One region of the Candidatus Sodalis pierantonii str. SOPE genome, then DNA from elsewhere that is predicted to be linked to it. Evidence: riboswitches for the same ligand, from Rfam matches in the RefSeq annotation. Region 1 holds a riboswitch; each other region holds the start of a gene.
The links. A riboswitch is a leader RNA that binds a small molecule or an ion and turns the genes downstream of it on or off. The one in region 1 is predicted to bind thiamine pyrophosphate.
Positions count from the first base shown of each region.

Region 2: linked by a shared signal. The riboswitch ahead of thiM (hydroxyethylthiazole kinase) and the one ahead of thiB (thiamine ABC transporter substrate binding subunit) in region 1 are both predicted to bind thiamine pyrophosphate.
Region 3: linked by a shared signal. The riboswitch ahead of SOPEG_RS08305 (TenA family protein) and the one ahead of thiB (thiamine ABC transporter substrate binding subunit) in region 1 are both predicted to bind thiamine pyrophosphate.
Region 4: linked by a shared signal. The riboswitch ahead of thiC (phosphomethylpyrimidine synthase ThiC) and the one ahead of thiB (thiamine ABC transporter substrate binding subunit) in region 1 are both predicted to bind thiamine pyrophosphate.

Region 1 covers NZ_CP006568.1:2,188,795-2,193,400, forward strand. Annotated here, with positions in the region: partial or broken gene sgrR (HTH-type transcriptional regulator SgrR) at 39-1,721, shown strand; TPP riboswitch at 1,832-1,947, shown strand; partial or broken gene thiB (thiamine ABC transporter substrate binding subunit) at 2,003-2,730, shown strand; partial or broken gene SOPEG_RS11145 (IS256-like element ISSoEn2 family transposase) at 2,768-3,977, opposite strand; partial or broken gene SOPEG_RS11150 (efflux RND transporter permease subunit) at 4,050-4,606, opposite strand, start outside.
Region 2 covers NZ_CP006568.1:3,284,692-3,289,297, forward strand. Annotated here, with positions in the region: gene istA (IS21-like element ISSoEn3 family transposase) at 1-257, opposite strand, end outside; gene thiD (bifunctional hydroxymethylpyrimidine kinase/phosphomethylpyrimidine kinase) at 591-1,394, opposite strand; gene thiM (hydroxyethylthiazole kinase) at 1,391-2,179, opposite strand; TPP riboswitch at 2,226-2,326, opposite strand; gene SOPEG_RS16540 (helix-turn-helix transcriptional regulator) at 2,767-3,489, opposite strand; gene SOPEG_RS16545 (GNAT family N-acetyltransferase) at 3,764-4,249, shown strand; gene tsuB (thiosulfate utilization sulfurtransferase TsuB/YeeD) at 4,316-4,540, opposite strand; gene tsuA (thiosulfate utilization transporter TsuA/YeeE) at 4,562-4,606, opposite strand, start outside.
Region 3 covers NZ_CP006568.1:1,626,817-1,631,422, reverse strand. Annotated here, with positions in the region: gene SOPEG_RS08320 (ABC transporter substrate-binding protein) at 1-654, opposite strand, end outside; gene SOPEG_RS08315 (ABC transporter permease) at 680-1,450, opposite strand; gene SOPEG_RS08310 (ABC transporter ATP-binding protein) at 1,447-2,202, opposite strand; gene SOPEG_RS08305 (TenA family protein) at 2,199-2,897, opposite strand; TPP riboswitch at 3,155-3,256, opposite strand; gene SOPEG_RS08300 (IclR family transcriptional regulator) at 3,582-4,247, opposite strand; gene SOPEG_RS08295 (aldehyde dehydrogenase (NADP(+))) at 4,345-4,606, opposite strand, start outside.
Region 4 covers NZ_CP006568.1:3,855,494-3,860,099, forward strand. Annotated here, with positions in the region: gene nudC (NAD(+) diphosphatase) at 10-777, opposite strand; partial or broken gene rsd (sigma D regulator) at 885-1,407, shown strand; TPP riboswitch at 1,488-1,601, shown strand; gene thiC (phosphomethylpyrimidine synthase ThiC) at 1,703-3,529, shown strand; gene thiE (thiamine phosphate synthase) at 3,519-4,169, shown strand; partial or broken gene SOPEG_RS19145 (HesA/MoeB/ThiF family protein) at 4,159-4,606, shown strand, end outside.

The DNA of each region.
Region 1 (4,606 bases):
AGAAAAATAGATGACTTTTCAGAGAGGGTTCCCCTTTTATGGCCTCACCGCGTTTACAGCAGCAATTCATACGCCTGTGGCAAAGCTGCCAGGGCGAATCCCGCGATACCACGCTCAGCGAACTGGCGTTACAGCTCAATTGCTCGCGCCGCCACGTCCGATCGCTACTGAAAAGCATGCAGCACATGGGCTGGCTCAGTTGGCATTCCCAGGCCGGGCGCAGTAAACACTCTCGGCTGGACTTCCATTATACCGGTCTCGGGCTCCAGCAGCAGCGCGCCAGCGAACTCCTCGAGCAAGATCGCATTGATCAACTGGTGCAGTTGGTGGGGGATCGCGAGAGCCTCAGAAACATGCTGCTTTCCCACCTGGGCCGCGGTTTCCGTCAGGGGAAACATATCCTGCGGGTGCTTTACTACCGTCCGCTGAGCAATCTGTTACCCGGTACGCCGCCGCGGCGCTCGGACAATCATATTGTCCGGCAGATCTTCAGCGGCCTGACGCGTATAAATGAGGAAAATGGGGAACTCGAGGCGGATCTGGCCCATCACTGGCAGGCGCTGGCCCCCGATCATTGGCGTTTTTATCTACGTCCAGCGGTGCGTTTTCACCACGGCCAGGAGTGACCGTCGACGATGTCATCCAGTCGCTGTCGCGCATGACCGGCAACCCGCTATTTGCCCCGATCCTGTCTTTGCATTCCCCCGCTCCCCATGCGCTGGATATTAAGCTCGCCGGGCGTGACGATTGGCTGCCCTGGCTGCTGGCGAGCGTATCGGCGATGATCCTGCCCGCCGAATGGCGTACTCTGCCGGATTTCGCCCGCCGGCCCGTTGGCACCGGCCCCTATAGCGTGGTGCGCAACCACCCGAGCCAGCTGACCATCCGCGCGTTCGACGATTACTTCGGCTACCGATCGCTGATTGATGAGGTCAATATCTGGGTGCTGCCGGAGCTGTCCCATGAGCTTAGCTATAGCGGCGTTCAGCTGCAAAACGTGGCTATGCCGCCGGGGAAAGACGGCAGCAGCGACGCCGCTGCGGAGATACGTCAGGAAGAGGGGTGTTACTTTTTACTTTACGACCAGCGCTCGCCGCTGATGCAATGCCCGGAAATACGCCGCTGGCTCTGCGACTACCTCAACCCTCTGGCGCTGCTGCCCTATACCCCGCCCGCAAGCCAGCACTTCTGGTCGCCGGCTTACGGACTGTTGCCGCGCTAGCACCATCGCCGCCATGAACCGCCGGCGGCTAAACCACCAGAACTGACCCGACTGACCCTCACCTTATACCGCAACCATTCGGAATTCGACGTGCTTGCCGCCGCGCTGACCGCGCTATTGGCGGCGCAGTCCATCCAGCTGGACATCAACGCGGTGGAATATGACCAATGGTACCGCGGCGACGCCACCGCGGATATTTGGCTAGGCAGCGCCAATTTCTCGCTGCCGCAGGCGTTTTCGCTGTTTGCCACCCTGTATGAAATACCGCTGCTGCATCGTTGCCTGCCGCCGACGCTTCACGACGCGGCCGAACGTTGGCGCCATCGTCAACTGCCGATGGCGGAGTGGTGCCGGTCGCTGGTTGACGAACATTGGTTTCATCCGCTGTACCACAACTGGCTCAGCCTGCAAGGGCAGCCGTAGCATGCGCGGGATCCGGATGAACACCCTGGGCTGGTTCGATTTCAAATCGGCCTGGTTCGCGCCGCCGGCACCCTAGCTACGCGCAGGCTATCGGCACCCTGGTTACCGTTTCCCTTGTTTTCCGTATTTCCGGCGCCAATGGCGGGATTTACTGTTAACCCGACTCGTAAGCGTTTACAATCAATGCCGTTCTCAACGGGGTGCCCACTCCCGCCGCCCGCCGCGACCGGAGTCAGCTGAGAGAAGACCCGCCGAACCTGATCCGGTTAATACCGGCGAAGGGATTTGAGAGTGCGCTTCTGCCTCAAAGACCTTTGCCACCCTTATCTCAGGAGTGCAAGGTGTTGAAAAAAATGGTTGTTCTGTCTGTTACTGGCCGCCGCCGCGCCGGCGTGGGCCAAACCGACCCTGACGATGTACACCTATGACTCGTTCTCTTCCGGATGGGGCCCGGGGCCGGCGATAAAAACGGCGTTTGAAAAAGAGTGCGGCTGCGAGCTGAAATTCGTCGCGCTGGAAGACGGGGTGGCGCTGCTGAACCGCTTACGCCTGGAAGGCAACAATAGCCGTGCTGACATCGTGCTGGGCCTGGATAACAACCTGCTGCAGGCGGCGCACGATACCGGCCTATTCGCCCCCCATCGGGTCGCTACCGACGCGCTTACGCTGCCCGGCGGCTGGCATGACGACACTTTCCTTCCCTACGACTACGGTTATTTCGCGTTTGTCTATAACCAGACCAAACTTAAAAACCCGCCCGCAGCCTGCATGAGCTGGTGGATGGCCCCGCATCATTAAAAATCATCTATGAAGATCCACGCACCAGCACCCCTGGGCTGGGGCTGCTGCTGTGGGTGCAGAAAATCTATGGCGACGGCGCGCAGGCGGCCTGGGAAAAACTGGCCGCGAAAACCGTTACCGTGACCAAAGGCTGGAGCGAAGCCTATGGCCTGTTCCTGAAAGGGGAAGCGGACATGGTGCTTAGCTACACCACCTCGCCGGCGTACCATATTATCGAAGAGAAGAAAAATCAGTACGCGGCGGCGGACTTCAGCGAAGGACACTACCAGCAGGTGGAAGTGGCCGGGGACCCTGTACACGATTCTGTGTAAATGCCTTTTCTCAGAAGTGACCGTCCAGGCGGTCACCGAACTCGATAATAAAGCGGCTCATTGCCATGCGCCAGTCCCTCAAAGGCATTGTCCATTTCTGTGAGGCCGCCTGTATCGCCAGCCACACCACCTTTTTCACTGCGTCGTCGGTCGGGAACACCTTGCGCTTTTTGATGGCATGCCGGATCACGCTGTTTAACGACTCGATGGCGTTGGTCGTGTAGATCACCTTGCGGATGTCCGTTGGGTAGGCAAAGAACGTGGCCAGATTGGCCCAGTTTGCCTGCCAGTTTCGACTTATTTTCGGGTAACGGATGTCCCAGGCACTGGAGAACGCTTCCAGCGCCTGCAAGCCAGCTTCTTCCGTAGGGGCCTGATTAGATAGCTTTCAGGTCGCGGGTGACGGCCTTGTAGTCCTTCCAGGAGACGAACCGCAGGCTGTTGCGCACCATATGCACGATACACAGCTGGAGCCGCGCCTCCGGATACACCGCGTTAATAGCGTCAGGGAAACCTTTCAGCCCGTCTACGCAGGCGATAAGGATATCGTTCAGGCCGCGGTTTTTCAGCTCTGTCAGCACGTTCAGCCAGAACTTTGCGCCTTCATTTTCGGCCAGCCACATACCTAGCAACTCTTTCTGGCCTTCGATGTTGATGCCCAGCGCCAGGAACACAGATTTGTTGATGATGCGGCTGTCCTGCCGGACTTTTAGAACGATACAGTCAAGATAAACAATGGGATAGACTGCATCCAGAGGCCGGTTTTGCCATTCGACAACCTGCTCCATGACCGCATCGGTGACCTTTGAGACCAGCGCCGGCGAGACATCGGCGTCATACAGCTCTTTGAACGCGGCGGCGATCTCGCGGGTGGTCATCCCTTTGGCGTACAACGATAAAATCTGGTTATCCATCCCGGTAATCCGGGTCTGGTTCTTCTTCACCAGTTGCGGTTCAAAGGAACCGTCACGATCGCGCGGAGTACGCAGCGCCAGCGGGCCATCGCCAGTGGTAACGGTTTTTGTGGAATAGCCGTTGCGGGCGTTGGTCCCCGGTTTAGGCTGATTTTTATCGTAGCCGAGGTGATGGGTCATTTCGGCATTGAGAGCTGCTTCGACGCTGATTTTTTTCAGCAGCCGATCGAAGTGACTGAGATCTTCAGGGGTTTTGAGATTTTTGGCCAGTTCGTTAGCCAGAGCCTGCAACTGTTTTTCGTCCATAAATTAACCTGTTTTTGATGTTGGATTGAACATATCAAAATCAGGCAAATACACAAATTTCTAAACAGGCTCTGGCCCGTCATTAACGCGGATGGAGGCCAAATCCCCCAGCATAACCTGCGCGCCGGCCGCGGTGATAACGGGCAGGTCGCGCAGTTTTTGCACCGAATCCCGCAGCTCGCGCGGATAGCGCACATTAATGGGATAACGTTCGCGCCCCTCGATAGTTTGGCCGATGTTCTCTCCGCCGACGACCGCGGCGACCAGGGTCTGTAGCGCCTGCACCGTTACGCCATAGCGCGCGGCGCGCACCCGGTCGATATCCACATCGATATAGCGTCCGCCTTTCAAGCGCTCCGCCAGCGCCGACGTGACGCCCGGCACCTGCCGTACCACCCGTTCGATTTGCTGTGCGACCTCTTCAATCTGGTCAATGTTATTGCCGTTGACCTTGATGCCCACCGGACTCTTGATACCGGTGGCCAACATATCCAGCCGGTTGCGGATGGGCGGTACCCACACATTGGCAATGCCGGGCAGGGAGACGGCGTTATCCAGCTCGCGCACCAATTTATCCATGGTCATCCCCGGTCGCCACTGCTGCTTGGGTTTGAAATGAATTGTGGTTT
Region 2 (4,606 bases), 1.1 Mb from region 1:
CTGGGTAAGGTATTGATAACTTTTCCGGATTTGCCGGGATAGAGCAGGCGGTCGAGGTCGACGGGGGACAGTTCCGCCGGCAATGGCCAGGCCAGGTTAGCTACCGTGAATCGGCCGAGGATATCGTGCACGGTAGTACAGCCTATGCCGAGCGCTGCTGCGATAGTGCGATTCGAGCGACGCTGCTCGAATTTCATACGTAAGACATTAATATAGATGCACATTTCCGTTCTCGCTTTCTTCTTTTTACGTGCCATGCCATGCCCCCGGAAGCTAAAAGTCTCCAGAGTATGGCGGAACAGAAGATGAGCGATCGGACAGAATCGGAATCGCTGATCGGGCGACCGGAATCAGTGATCGGATGAAATCAGAATTAGTGATCGGGTGAAATCGGAATCAGTGATCGGATGTGACCGGAACCAGCAAGTACCGCTCAGGCAGAAGCAAACGCTCAGGCACAGCCGCGTCCCGCATTGCTGATCCGACCGCAGCGCGCCGAGACCAGTTTCATGCTTAACGCTTTCGATGCGCGGCATTTGCAGCTGGAGCATGACCTGCTCACCTACGCCGCCGGCATTCTTGAAGGGGTATCACCACCACTCATGGAAATGATGGACCGGTCCGATACCTTGCCCCACGCGTAAATCATCGGCATGCAGCAACGCCTGCTGCAGCCACGCTTTGGCCGCCCGCAGGGTTTGCGGCCAATCATCATAACGCGGGCGCAGCGCGGCCAGCGCGGCTGACAGCGTGCAGCCGGTGCCGTGGGTGTGGCGTGTGGCGACCCGCGCGCTGTCGAAGCGAAGCTCATACTCCGGGCTGATCAGCCAGTCCGGGCTTGCGCCGCCGGCCAAATGGCCGCCTTTCATCACCACCGCCTGACACCCCAACGTCAGAAGCGCGCGGCCCTGCAGACGCATTTGATGCTCATCCACCGCCGGCGCACAGCCGAGCAGGACCGCCGCCTCGGGAAGATTGGGGGTAATAATTGACGCTAACGGCAACAAAATATCCCGCAGGCTGGTGACCGCATCCTCATCCAACAGCGCATCGCCGCTTTTCGCAACCATGACCGTATCGAGTACCAGCCAGGGAATGGGGTATTTTTGTAGCTTGGCCGCCACCGCGCGGATAACCGATGCTTGTCCGAGCATACCGATTTTGGCGCTATCGATACGCGCGTCGCTCAGCACCGACTCCATCTGGGCCACCACAAACGCCGCATCAATGGGATAGACCGACTGTACGCCGCGCGTGTTTTGCGCCACCAGCGAGGTCACAACCGTAGTGCCATAGGCGCCGAGCGCTGAAAAGGTTTTCAAATCGGCCTGGATGCCGGCCCCGCCGCTGGGATCGGTGCCGGCGATGGACAGCGCATAGTAAATTCGACTCATTGCACATCCTCCGCGCACAGACGATACAACTCATCGAGCATGCCGCTGGAAAAGCTGCCAGGCCCCGCCGCCCAGGCGGCGGTCAGACGGCCGGCGCGAGCCATCAGCCGGCAGGCGCCAGCGACATTGTCCAGCCGCTCGCCCGGCAAGGCCGTGCAGGCGGCCACCACCGCCGACAATGCGCAACCGGTACCGGTCACGCGCGTCATTAACGGATGGCCGTCATCGACCTGCCAGACGCGAATACCGTCAGTAATCACGTCTACCGCGCCGGTTACCGCTACCACCGCGCCGCAATCCTTGGCCAGCGCCCGTGCGGCGGGCAGAGCTTGCAGGGAATCATCGCCGCTGTCAACGCCGCGGCCGGCAGGAACAATGCCGGCCAGCGCTAAAATTTCCGAGGCGTTACCGCGCACCGCCGCCGGTTGCAGGGTCAACAGACGCCGGGCGAAATGACTGCGGTAATCCAGCGCGCCGACGCCGACGGGATCCAGAACCCAAGGCGTATCCGCCGTCCTGGCGGCGGCGATCGCCGCTAGCATGGCCTCGGCGCGCTGCTGGCATAGCGTGCCGATATTAATCAATAAGGCATCTGCGATGGCGCTGAATTGCGCGGCCTCTTCCGGCTCCAGCACCATAGCGGGGGAAGCGCCCAAAGCCAGCAGCATGTTGGCGGTAATGGTTTGCACCACATCATTGGTGAGGCAGTGCACCAGCGGCGCCTGCTGGCGCAGTTGCAGCAGGGTCTGGGCGGCAATTGCGCCCGGTAATTCGGAGGGTTGCATGGTTCTCATTACTCCCACCGGCGATCAAGAAGGCGGTTCCGCGGGTGAATGGGGACCGTGACTTCCCTACGCTGGCATGATCCAGTTCAGGTAATACGGGTATTTCTCAGCCTTAACCTGGCGGTCGAGGCACCCCGAGTCATTGATAAAATAGCATTTTTAGGGATAAACGGCGATGTCTTCCTTCGGGCATGATAGCCCAATGGCCAGGCGGAACACAATCCATTTACGCTCTAGCGTCTGACAAACGCGTCAACCAACGGAACCATCGCGCTTTCGGTCCCGATAACGCGTTTCACTTTTGCCGCGCCGCCGGGGCGCGTGCCCGACAGCGATGCCCCGGGCCAGCACGGCGCGTTATTTTACCTCTTTATTTTCCAGGTTTACCCGACGGGGGGTTATTAGCCCGGATCTTTTAATGACGTCCAAGCGCCGGGAGAACAAAGTACACAAATATTGTGGGAACTAAAGGAATGGAATCGACATCCTCCACAGCAAAATAGGTTATACAGATTAAATAAAAAAAATGGATTAATTAGTAGGGTCTCAATGGTATCGTTGGATTGAGAAGGAAATCTTCTAGACGACTAACTTAACAGTTTCAGTTCCATTGCGCGCGTGATAGCGTGTTTTGCGTTCGCCACACCAAGTTTATTGATATTGCGAATATGAAATTTAACAGTCCCCTCGCTGATAGACAGGATAGTGGAGATTTTATTATAGGTTTTACCCACGCTTGCCCAGAACAACACCTCTTTTTTTCGCGGCGATAGCCGGCAGGGTTCTTGTTCAGTCCCCTCGGTCACCTGTTCCTTACGCGCGTCGAAAAAGCGGATGACTTTTTCATGGGTGGTGATGAGCAACATCTGGAATTTATCTTTTTCACGCTCTATGACATCATAAAAATCAGCACCTTGCTTCATCTGAATTATTGTTAGCGTCGCCAGATTGTTGTCAGGATCATGCAGCGTGAAGGTATAACCATTGTCAAGGGCGTAATCGCTAGACATCTTATAAAAGTTTTGGTCCGGCAGATTGGGATTATTTTGCCAGCTAAAAGGCGTAAACTTACGGCAGGCGATCAGCAGTACCGGGTCAATTTTTTGAAAACCATAATTACGATATTGATTCAGCCAACCCGCCGGGTAATCGGATATCATATAGGCAGGGTGTCCTTCGCCCTTATTCATCATGAAGTAGGCGAAAGTGAAAACATCGGAATCGTTAAATATATGTGAAAGATAAAGTTTAATATTTTTCTTCATCTGGTTGATGAATAGCATATAATCCTTATCGCTTGGGTCACCCATTATCTCTACCTGTTATATTTATTTGAATGAACGGAATAATCACACCGATGATGGAAATCCGGCGGTGCAGCTATTTTACTTTATGATTGTTGGATAGTATAAGAAGCCCACAATGGAAGCAACCACTAACAGAGGTGTTTATAATTATCCGTCACAGTATCGGGCCGAACAAATCAATCCGTTGCGGTTACTTTGATTAGCCTGAACATTAAATAACATGTACCATAATTAACTCTCGCTCATCTTTTGGGTTCCCCGGCCAGCAGGACATGCAATGAACAGGAACAGCGGCGACATTACCGTCAGAAATTATCAGGAAGCGGACCGCCCCTTTTTGCGCACGCTGTTTCTCGCCTCACGCAAAGCGAACTGGCTGTGGCTGGACGACCGCCACTGGAAGTTGGAGGATTTTGACGCGGTAACGCTTGGGGAAAAGATCCTGGTGGCGGAAATCGACCAGGATATCGCCGGCTTTGCTTCGCTCACGGTGCAAGACCGTTTTTTGCATAACCTGTTTATTGCTCCCCAGTGGCAACGGCAAAAGGTGGGGACCGCCCTGCTGGACGCCTGCTATCCTTTATGCCGGGGCACGATGGCGCTGAAGTGCCTCATGCTCAATCAACGCGCGCTGCGCTTCTATCTGCATAACGGCTGGCGCGTCATTACCACCGGTTTGGCGGAGAACGGCGAATACTATCTGATGCATCACCGCCAGCCGCCGGCTTCATCGCGTCGAAACGCCGCATCCACGCGCCCTTGATGGGGGCCAGTGCCGCCATCAAGGGCTTTGGCGATTCGCCGTCTGCGCTATTCCCCGGGCGCCGCCTCAGGCTTTTGTAAGCGTGATGCTCCACTGTGCGGCTCCCACCTGCTGGTAATCGGTAACGAGATGCCCCTGTTCCGCCGCCCATTGGGGCAGACTTTCCGTCGCCTGCGTGCAGTCGAAGTCAATGATCAGCTCGTCGCCGGCCTGTAACGCCGCCATCGCGGACTGCGCTTCGATAAGCGGGAAAGGACAAACCTGGCTGATAACATCAAGTTTCTTAATCATTACGTTTCCTTATTACCTGTATCAGACTGATGCCGCGCGCAATGCCGCCCGGCGCCGCGGGCGTAC
Region 3 (4,606 bases), 560 kb from region 1:
CGCCAATGCCGCCTTATTGGCAACGATGATCAATTCGTCATACGCCGGCACGCCGTAGTCTTCCACGTCAAACACTACCGGTTGTTTGCCCTGCTGCTGGAGTTCCAACGCTTCGATATTGCGATAACCGCCGATAACCGCATCCACCTGGCCCGCCATCAGCGCGCTGGTCAGTTGAAAGTTGACGTTGACCATCTGGGTATCTTGCAGGGTCAAGTGATCATGGCGCAACATGGTATCGAGCGTTGCCTCCTCCAGACCGCTGACGGAAAAACCGATTTTTTTGCTTTTCAAATCGGCCAGGGTACGGATGTTTTTATCCAGCGTCATCACCGTGTTAAGCGGGGTGTCGATAAGCGTCCCGACGCGCACCAACGGCAGCCCCTGATCGGCAAAAAAATGCAGCTGTGGCTGATAGGTAATGGCCAGATCCGCTTGCTTGGCGGCCACCAGCCGCGGCGGCAGTGACGGATCCGACGGCGGCACCAGCGTAACGTCCAAATCCGCCGCCCGGAAGGCGCCTATCTGCTGAGCCACGATAATCGGTGCGTGATCGGGATTAATATGCCAATCCAGCACCAGCGTAATCTTATCCGCGGCGCCGGCATAGCCGGCGGCGGCGAGGAGAAGAGCGGCAATACTCTGTTTTATCATTGTCGTTACCCATTAAAAAAACGCATCAGGCGCCGTTTTCCGGCATCCAGAAAATAAGGCGCCGAATCAGCGCATCCACTACCGTCCATAACAACAGCGTCATTACCACCAGAATCAGCAGGGCGGCGAAACACATATCGGCTTGCATGCGCGCATTGGCGTTAAGCATTACATACCCCAGTCCTTCGGCCGAGCCGACCCACTCACCGATAATGGCGCCGATAGGGGCGACGGCGGCCGCCATGCGCAACCCGGAACCGAATGCCGGCAGCGCGGCCATCAATCTGACATGGCGCAGTTGCGCATAGGACGACGCGCGCAGGGTGCGCGCCAAATCCAGATAGTCGTTATCTACCCGGCGCAGCCCGTCGAAAAAGGCCGACACGATCGGGAAAAAGATGATAAGCACCGCCATCGCCACTTTGGCGCTCATGCCGTAGCCGAACCACAGCACCAGCAGCGGCGCCAGCGCGAAAACCGGTATCGCCTGGCTGGTGAGCACCACTGGCATTAACCAACGCTGCAATCGGGGGAAATGAACCATCCCCAGCGCCAGCAGCCCGCCCAAAACCACCCCGATCAGTAGGCCGCCCATAATTTCCAGCGCGGTGATAGCACCGTGATGCGCCAGTAGAAGGCGGCCGCGCCACAGGGCAGTGGCCACGGCCGTCGGCGAGGGCAGGAGGAATGCGGGGATGCCCGTCAGGGTAATCAGCCACCATAGCAACAGCAGACCGGCGGCCACCGTCAGGCCTTGCCGCCAGCGCGCGCCCGGCGCATTAATCGCCGCTATCATTCCGCGCTCCCCAGTAGTTGGCGCAACAGCGCGCCCTGGCTTTGCTGCACGGCGGGATCATCCGGCGCCCGCGGCGACTCGCCGGCGAGGTCCAGGCCGGTGAGAAACCGCGCGGGTTGCCCGGCGAGGACCCACAGCCGATGGCTCAGGCGGCACGCCTCGAGGGGATCGTGGGTGATAAGCATCACGGTATGCGCGCTAAGCAACCGTGCCGACAGCGCCTGGATCTTGGCGCGGGTCAGGATGTCGAGGGCAGAGAACGGCTCGTCCATCAGTACCACGGGCTGACGTTCGTAGAGCGTTCGGGCCAGGGCGGCGCGCTGCCGCATACCGCCGGAAAGCGCGGCGGGCAGGCTCGCGCCGACGCCGTCCAGGCCGACCTCGGCAAGTAAGTAGTCGGCCCAGTCGCTCTCGGCTTTCTCTCTGCGCAAACGCGCGCCGAGGGTAATATTTTGTTTCACCGTCAACCACGGATAGAGCAGGTCCTTTTGCCCCATATAGGCAATCCGACCGGCAAGGGGCAGGCCATCGCTGCCGCTGACGGTACCGGCGTCCGCCGGCGTCAGACCGGCGATGATCTTCAGCAGGCTGGTTTTACCCACGCCGCTCGCGCCCAGCACCGCAGCGCATTGGCCGCCGTCGAGGGTAAAATTCAGTTTGTCGAACAGGACCCGATTATTCAGGCGCAGCGTCAGGTCACGCACCACAATCCCGATTGCTGCAGGGGGCGCGGGCGTCACGGCAGCGATCATACGGCTATTACCGTGGGGTGGGGCGTCAACCCCATTTGCCAGAAAGCGCTTTCCAGCCGGGTGGCGGTGGTGAAAATGGCGGACAGAGCGTCAAAACGCTGTTCGGCGCCGCGCGCCTGGCCTACGCGCTCTAATTGATCGATGGCGGCCCGCGCGCCGCTCAGGTAGTCGCCGTCAGAGTAATTCTGGATCCATTCAGCATAGGGATTGCTCGCCAGAACCGTGGCGGGATCATCCCGTAGGCGCTGGCCGATTTCGGCATAGCCCGCGACGCAGGGAATCAACGCGACCAGCAAGTCAAGGACATCGCCGGACTGGCCGATATCCAGCACATAGCGGGTATAGGTCAACGTCTCGTTGGCTTCGGGCTCTTTTGCCATCTCCTCCTCGCGCAGCCCCCATTGCGCGCAATAGGCCACATGCATCGGCAATTCTTTCACGATAGCCTCCAGGGAAACTACCGCGGCGCGGATCTCCGGCAGCGTGCGCAATTTGTAGGCCAACAGGGCATAAGCCCGGACGAAATGAATAAGAAAGAGATAGTCTTGCACAAGATAGCAGCGAAAAGCGCCGTCCGGCAGCGTACCCGCCGCCAGTTGGCGGACAAAATCGTGATGAATATAAGCCTGCCAGTGATGGCCTGCTTCTTGTTTTAAGCGTCCGTACAGACCGTGCTCGAAAGCGGTTCGATTCATGGCGAGCATTCCTTTATGAAAGACAGCCGCGGCCCGGCAGGGCGATAAGTGCACCCTTGCAGGAGACCTTAGGACAGGGGGAGTAGGCAGGGCATGTCATTGCGTGCCGGGGGGCGGAGAGCGAGCATGCGCGCAAAGCGACAGCGGCCAGCGGCAGCCAGAGCGAATAACGGCGGACGATGTCACGGACAGGGGGAAAATGCATGAGACCTCCAATCAGGGTGCGGAGATCCGGGTACGCTAAGGTGAATAGGCAACAAGCTATTACCGACCGTCCCTTCGCTGGCATGACCCAGATCAGGTTCAAAGGGTTCGGCGATAGCCATCTCAGTCCAGACAAGACACCCCTCGGATACGCTAGTTATACGGGATTCGTTTTTTTATTTCAATCCTTACCGGCGCATCGGACGGCTGCGCGGACCACGACGCGCGCGGGCCGCGGAGGCCTACCCGTGGACCGTCGGTCGCGGCAAAAGGGAGAACAAGAGAGGCGTATTAGTCAGGATGCGATGACAGCGCGTCGAGCGGCGCAGTGGCCGACGGTGCGCTCTGGAGCCTGCCCGGCGTCCAGCCGAGTTCCAGTGAGATTTTATGGGCAGTTTCCATTACCAGGCCGGCCAGCCCCTCCAGTCTAGGCAGAGGAAGGCGATCCGCAGGCCCGGATACGCTGACCGCGGCGAAAACCTAGCCATTGGTGCCGCGCACGGGGGCGCCGACGCAGTGAACGCTCAGCTCATTTTCTTGCAGATCAAAAGAATAGCCCCGCTCGCGGGTAAGCCGCAGCTCTGCAAGCAGGGCATCGCCGTCGGTCAAGGTGTGCGGCGTGCGCTCAATCAGCGTGTCGCTGATGATTTTATTGATAAGCGTGGGGGGGAGTTGCCAGGCAAGGAACGCTTTGCCCACGCTGGTGCAATGCACCAGCGCCGCTTCGATACGGGTTATCATGGTGTTGCCGCTGCTGTTCATCGCCTGGCGCTCAACATAGACCATTTGTGCGCCGTCAAATATACATAGATGGGTGTTTTCATCGGTAATCAGCTGCAACTGGGTGGCGTATGGCCGCGCGTGACTATCGAGGTCGAGATTATGCAGCACCAGACTGCCCAACTGGAATAATTTCATGCCCAGCTTATAGGTGTCGCGTTTACCGTTTTGCTCCAACAGGCCGATGTCGCGTAGGGAGGAGACCAGACGATGGGTGGTGGCGCGCGGCAGCCCCGTGCGTCCGGCGATTTCGGCCTGCGTCAGGTTCGCATCCCGCTGAGAGAAGCATTCCAATATTTGCAGCACCTTGGTCAGGCTTTTGATTGACGCCTGATTGGTTGTTTCACTATTGGCGCTGTTGTTCATACCCACCCCATCAATGACCCGCCAGACAATCCGGACGGCCTCACGCCGCCCTTAACCTTGACACCGACGACCCCGGCGCCGCCCCGTGCGCGGGCGGTCACGGCATGGGCCGCTTTGCGCCAACGCCTTCGATAATGTCGAGTATATCTCGAATAGTGGGATTTTTGCATCGCTTAACCTTCCCTATACCAAAAGGCATCAGGCGTCGCGCCCTGCAAGGCGCCGGCATACGCCTGAACGACGCCGAGCGCGCGTCGCTGGTGGCCGGAAACGGACCGCCGTGAACCATGGCATAGCCAACGTCTACCCCGGTGGGAAAACCATTGACCAATAGGCGGCCGGCGCGACGCTCAAGCGTT
Region 4 (4,606 bases), 1.7 Mb from region 1:
CACCGAGTTTTACCGATGCGTGCGACAAAGGGCAACGGTATCTTCGATCAACCGGCGCGCCACGGTCCCGGGCGGCGGCGGCGGTAGCGCGTCGTAACGATACCAGCCGGCGTCGAGAAGCTCGCTCGGATCATGCTGGATGTCGCCCCGGTCATAATCGGCCATAAACGCCATCATCAGCGAATGGGGAAACGGCCAGGGCTGGGAGGTCACGTAACGCACATTTTTCACCTGCACCTGCGTTTCCTCCATCACTTCACGCGCGACGCATTGCTCCAGCGTTTCGCCCACTTCAACAAAGCCGGCCAGCACGGTATAGATGTCTCCGCGATGGCGGCGGTGGCGCGCCAGCAAAATCTGGTCATCGCGGCGGATGGCCACGATAATGCAAGGGGCGATTTGCGGGTAATAACGTTCGTGGCAATGGTCGCACAGGCAGGCCCATTCCGTTTTACTCAAGCGCATCCGGTGGCCGCAATAACCGCAATGACGATGCGAACGGTAGAACTCCGCAAGCTGCACGCCCCGCTCGGCCAGTTGGAACAGGCCCGGCTCGGCATCAAGCATTTGCCGCCCCGATCCCATGTCCCGCGGCATTGTTTGGCGCACCAGCCAGACCGGATCCCCCGCCCATTCGCTGATGGGCAGCGCCAGCATGCCGGTCAGTCCCGCATCCGCCGAGCTGCCGAAAGGCAGTTCCCCCTGCGGCAGCCAGAGTTTGGCCTCCTGGCTGACCATCCACCAGCCCCGTTCATACCCACTAAGTTCGTGTTCCATTTTAGTTGCATTACCTCTTATTCACTGGCAAGCTAGAAAACCTTAACGTTTTACTCGCTTTTATTTATCCGTCACGCAGCGTTATTTTTATCACTACGGAGTCAATCATGCTAAACCAGTTGGAAAATCTGGCGAAATGCGTTGCTGGCAATAATGAATTTATTGATCAGTGGTTACAGGCCCGCAAGGGACTTTTGGTGGCGTACTACCATTTGATCGGCCTAAAGCCCAACAAAGAAAAGCATACTCCCCTGGACGAAGAAGCGCTGGACGCCTTTTGCCATCAGTTGGTGGATTATCTCTCCGCCGGTCATTTCCACGTTTACGATCGTATCGTGCCGGAAGGGGAAACGACGTCCGCGCTGATTTACAGCGCTCTACAAGAAAACACGCAGCAGATCATGGCGCTTTACGACAGTCACCTTGAAAGCGCTATCGACCACGACAACTATCTGGCGTTCCAGGAAGCGTTGTCTGGCGTTCCAGGAAGCGTTGTCTGGCGTGGGTGAAGCGTTGGCGAACCGTTTCATCCTTGAGGATAAACTGATTCAGCAGGCGCTGGAGTACAGTGTGCAGGCCGCATCGGCCCTCCCTGCCGCCAATAGCGCCGATATTGCCCGCCCGGCCTGAATCACCCAGGTAACGGTCAGCGCCGACGTTGCCATTTAGTGCCAAGAAAATGTAGCCTGTAACGGTCCGCCTGGCGGACCATCATCTTGTCGGAGTGCCCAGCGCGTATGTTACGCCGGGCTGAGATCGTTCATTCGGGATCCGCGGAACCTGATCAAGTTAAAACCTGCGAAGGGAACAAGAGTAATTCATTCTGTCTGGCGTCATTGCCCCTCATCACGGCCGCGGCGCCATTCATTACTTCCCGCAACGCTCCTGACAAGCAACTCCCGGTAATCTTATTAAGGAACTTGCTATGTCATCATCTGCTCCTCCCGTTTCACGCCGCACCAGCCGCGCGCAGGCGCAGGCGTTTATTGATACCCTCACCGGCACCGATTTCCCCCGCTCCCGCCGCATCTATTTGCAAGGACAGCACCCGTCAGTTCGCGTGCCGATGCGCGAAATCCAGCTCAGCCCCACCCTCATCGGCGGCCACGGCGCTGAGGCGCAGTATGAGGATAACGAGCCGGTGCCGGTCTACGATACCGCCGGTCCCTATGGCGATCCGACGGTGCCCATTGACGTTCGCGCCGGGCTGGCCCACTTGCGCTTCGCCGCACCGCCCACGCCGCGGCGCGCCCTAACAGGCCGCTGCGTTACCCAAATGCACTACGCTCGCGCCGGCATCATTACGCCGGAAATGGAGTTTATCGCGCTGCGGGAAAATATGGGTCGGGAACGCATCCGCGGCGGTACCCTGCGTCAGCAGCACCCCGGGCAGGCATTCGGCGCGGCGCTGCCGGAAAATATCAGCCCGGAGTTCGTGCGCCATGAGGTGGCCGCCGGCCGCGCCATCATTCCCGCCAACATCAATCACCCCGAAGCGGAGCCGATGATCATCAGCCGCCACTTTTTGGTCAAGGTCAACGCCAACATCGGCAACTCGGCGGTCACCTCCTCAATTGAGGAAGAGGTGGAAAAGCTGGTGTGGGCCACCCGCTGGGGCGCGGATACGGTGATGGATCTCTCCACCGGTCGCTATATTCATGAAACCCGTGAATGGATTTTGCGCAATAGCCCGGTGCCTATCGGCACCGTCCCGCTGTATCAAGCGCTGGAGAAAGTCCACGGCATGGCGGAAAACCTCACTTGGGCTATCTTCCGCGATACGCTGCTGGAGCAAGCGGAACAGGGCGTAGATTATTTCACCCTGCACGCGGGCGTGCTGCTGTGCTACGTGCCGATGCCCGCGCGACGTCTGACCGGCATCGTCTCGCGCTGCGGCTCCATCATGGCCAAATGGTATCTGTCGCACCATCAGGAAAATTTTCTCTATGCGCATTTCCGCGAAATATGCCAAATTTGCGCCGCCTATGACGTGGCGTTGTCGCTGGGCGACGGGCTACGTCCGGGGTCGATCCAAGACGCCAACGATGAGGCGCAGTTCGCCGAGCTTTATACGCTGGGCGAGCTGACCAACATCGCGTGGGAATACGATGTGCAGGTCATGATCGAAGGGCCGGGACATGTGCCGATGCAGATGATCCGGCGCAATATGACCGAACAGCTGACGCATTGTCATGAAGCGCCTTTCTATACCTTGGGGCCGCTCACCACCGATATCGCGCCCGGCTACGACCATATCACATCCGGTATCGGCGCCGCGCTTATCGGCTGGTACGGTTGCGCGATACTCTGCTACGTCACGCCGAAAGAGCATCTTGGGCTACCCAATAAAGAAGACGTCAAACAGGGTTTGATTACCTATAAAATCGCCGCCCACGCCGCCGATCTCGCCAAAGGGCACCCCGGCGCGCAAATCCGCGATAACGCGATGTCGAAAGCGCGTTTCGAGTTTCGCTGGAAAGACCAGTTCAACCTGGCGCTGGATCCCGACATCGCCCGCGCCTATCACGACGAAACGCTGCCGCAGGCGTCGGGTAAAGTGGCACATTTCTGCTCCATGTGCGGCCCGAAATTCTGTTCGATGAAAATATCCCGCGAGGTGCGCGACTTCGCGGACGCTCAAGCGGCGCTGGCCAAAGCGGCAGGGATGGCCGGCATGGCTTCGGCGTTTCGCGAACCCGGCGGCGATATCTATCTGCCGTCTGCCGATAGCGAGGTGAGCGATGAAGACTAAAGCGCCCTTTGCGCCGGTACCGCATCGTCTCGGCCTCTATCCGGTAGTGGATTCGCTGGCCTGGCTGGTGCGCATGCTGGATGCCGGCGTGACCACGGTACAATTGCGCATCAAAGACCGCAGCGAAACGCAGGTGGCGGCGGATATCGAAGCGGCGGTCCTGCTGGGTCGCCGTTATGACGCCCGGGTGTTCATCAACGATTACTGGCGGCTGGCTATCCAATATGGCGCCTACGGTGTGCATCTGGGCCAAGAGGATATGGTTAGCGCCGACGCCGACGCCCTACGCGCCGCCGGCCTGCGGCTGGGCCTTTCCACCCACGACGAAACGGAGCTGGCGCGTGCGCTGGCCTGGCAGCCCTCCTATATCGCCCTTGGTCACATCTTTCCCACCGCCACGAAAGTGATGCCGTCCCGCCCTCAAGGGCTGGAGACGCTGCGACGCCTGGTCGCCGAGCTGCCGCCTATCCCCACCGTGGCCATTGGGGGAATCGGTCGTGAACAGGTGGAGGCGGTATTGGCGTGCGGCGTGGGCAGCGTCGCGGTGGTCAGCGCCATCACCCGCGCGCCGGATTGGCGCCAGGCAACCTCCGCCTTACAGTCGATAATAGCGGCATGGGAGCGTCACCATGATCAATGAACCACGACGCACCACGGCCGACGCCGATCGCTTGCCCGAGGCTAAGAGCGGCCGTTCGTCAGAGGCGTTAGACGATCAGGCTTTTTTGCGCTACAGCCGCCAGCTGTTGTTGCAAGATATCGGCGTAGAGGGCCAGCAACGGCTACAGGCGGCAACGGTGCTGCTGGCGGGGCTGGGCGGACTGGGTTCGCCGGCCGCGCTGTATTTGGCGGCGGCCGGTGTCGGCACGCTGCTGCTGGCGGATGACGATGCGCTGCACATCACCAATTTACAGCGGCAAATCCTCTATCGCACCGCCGATCTCGGCCGGTCGAAAGCGGAACTGGCGCAGCGCGAACTGACGGCGCTCAATCCTGGCGGTCGCTACCTGCCCCTTACAAGACGGCTGGCGGGCGACTGGCTTGACGAGCAGGTTGCGCGCGCCGTGGCGTGAAGGC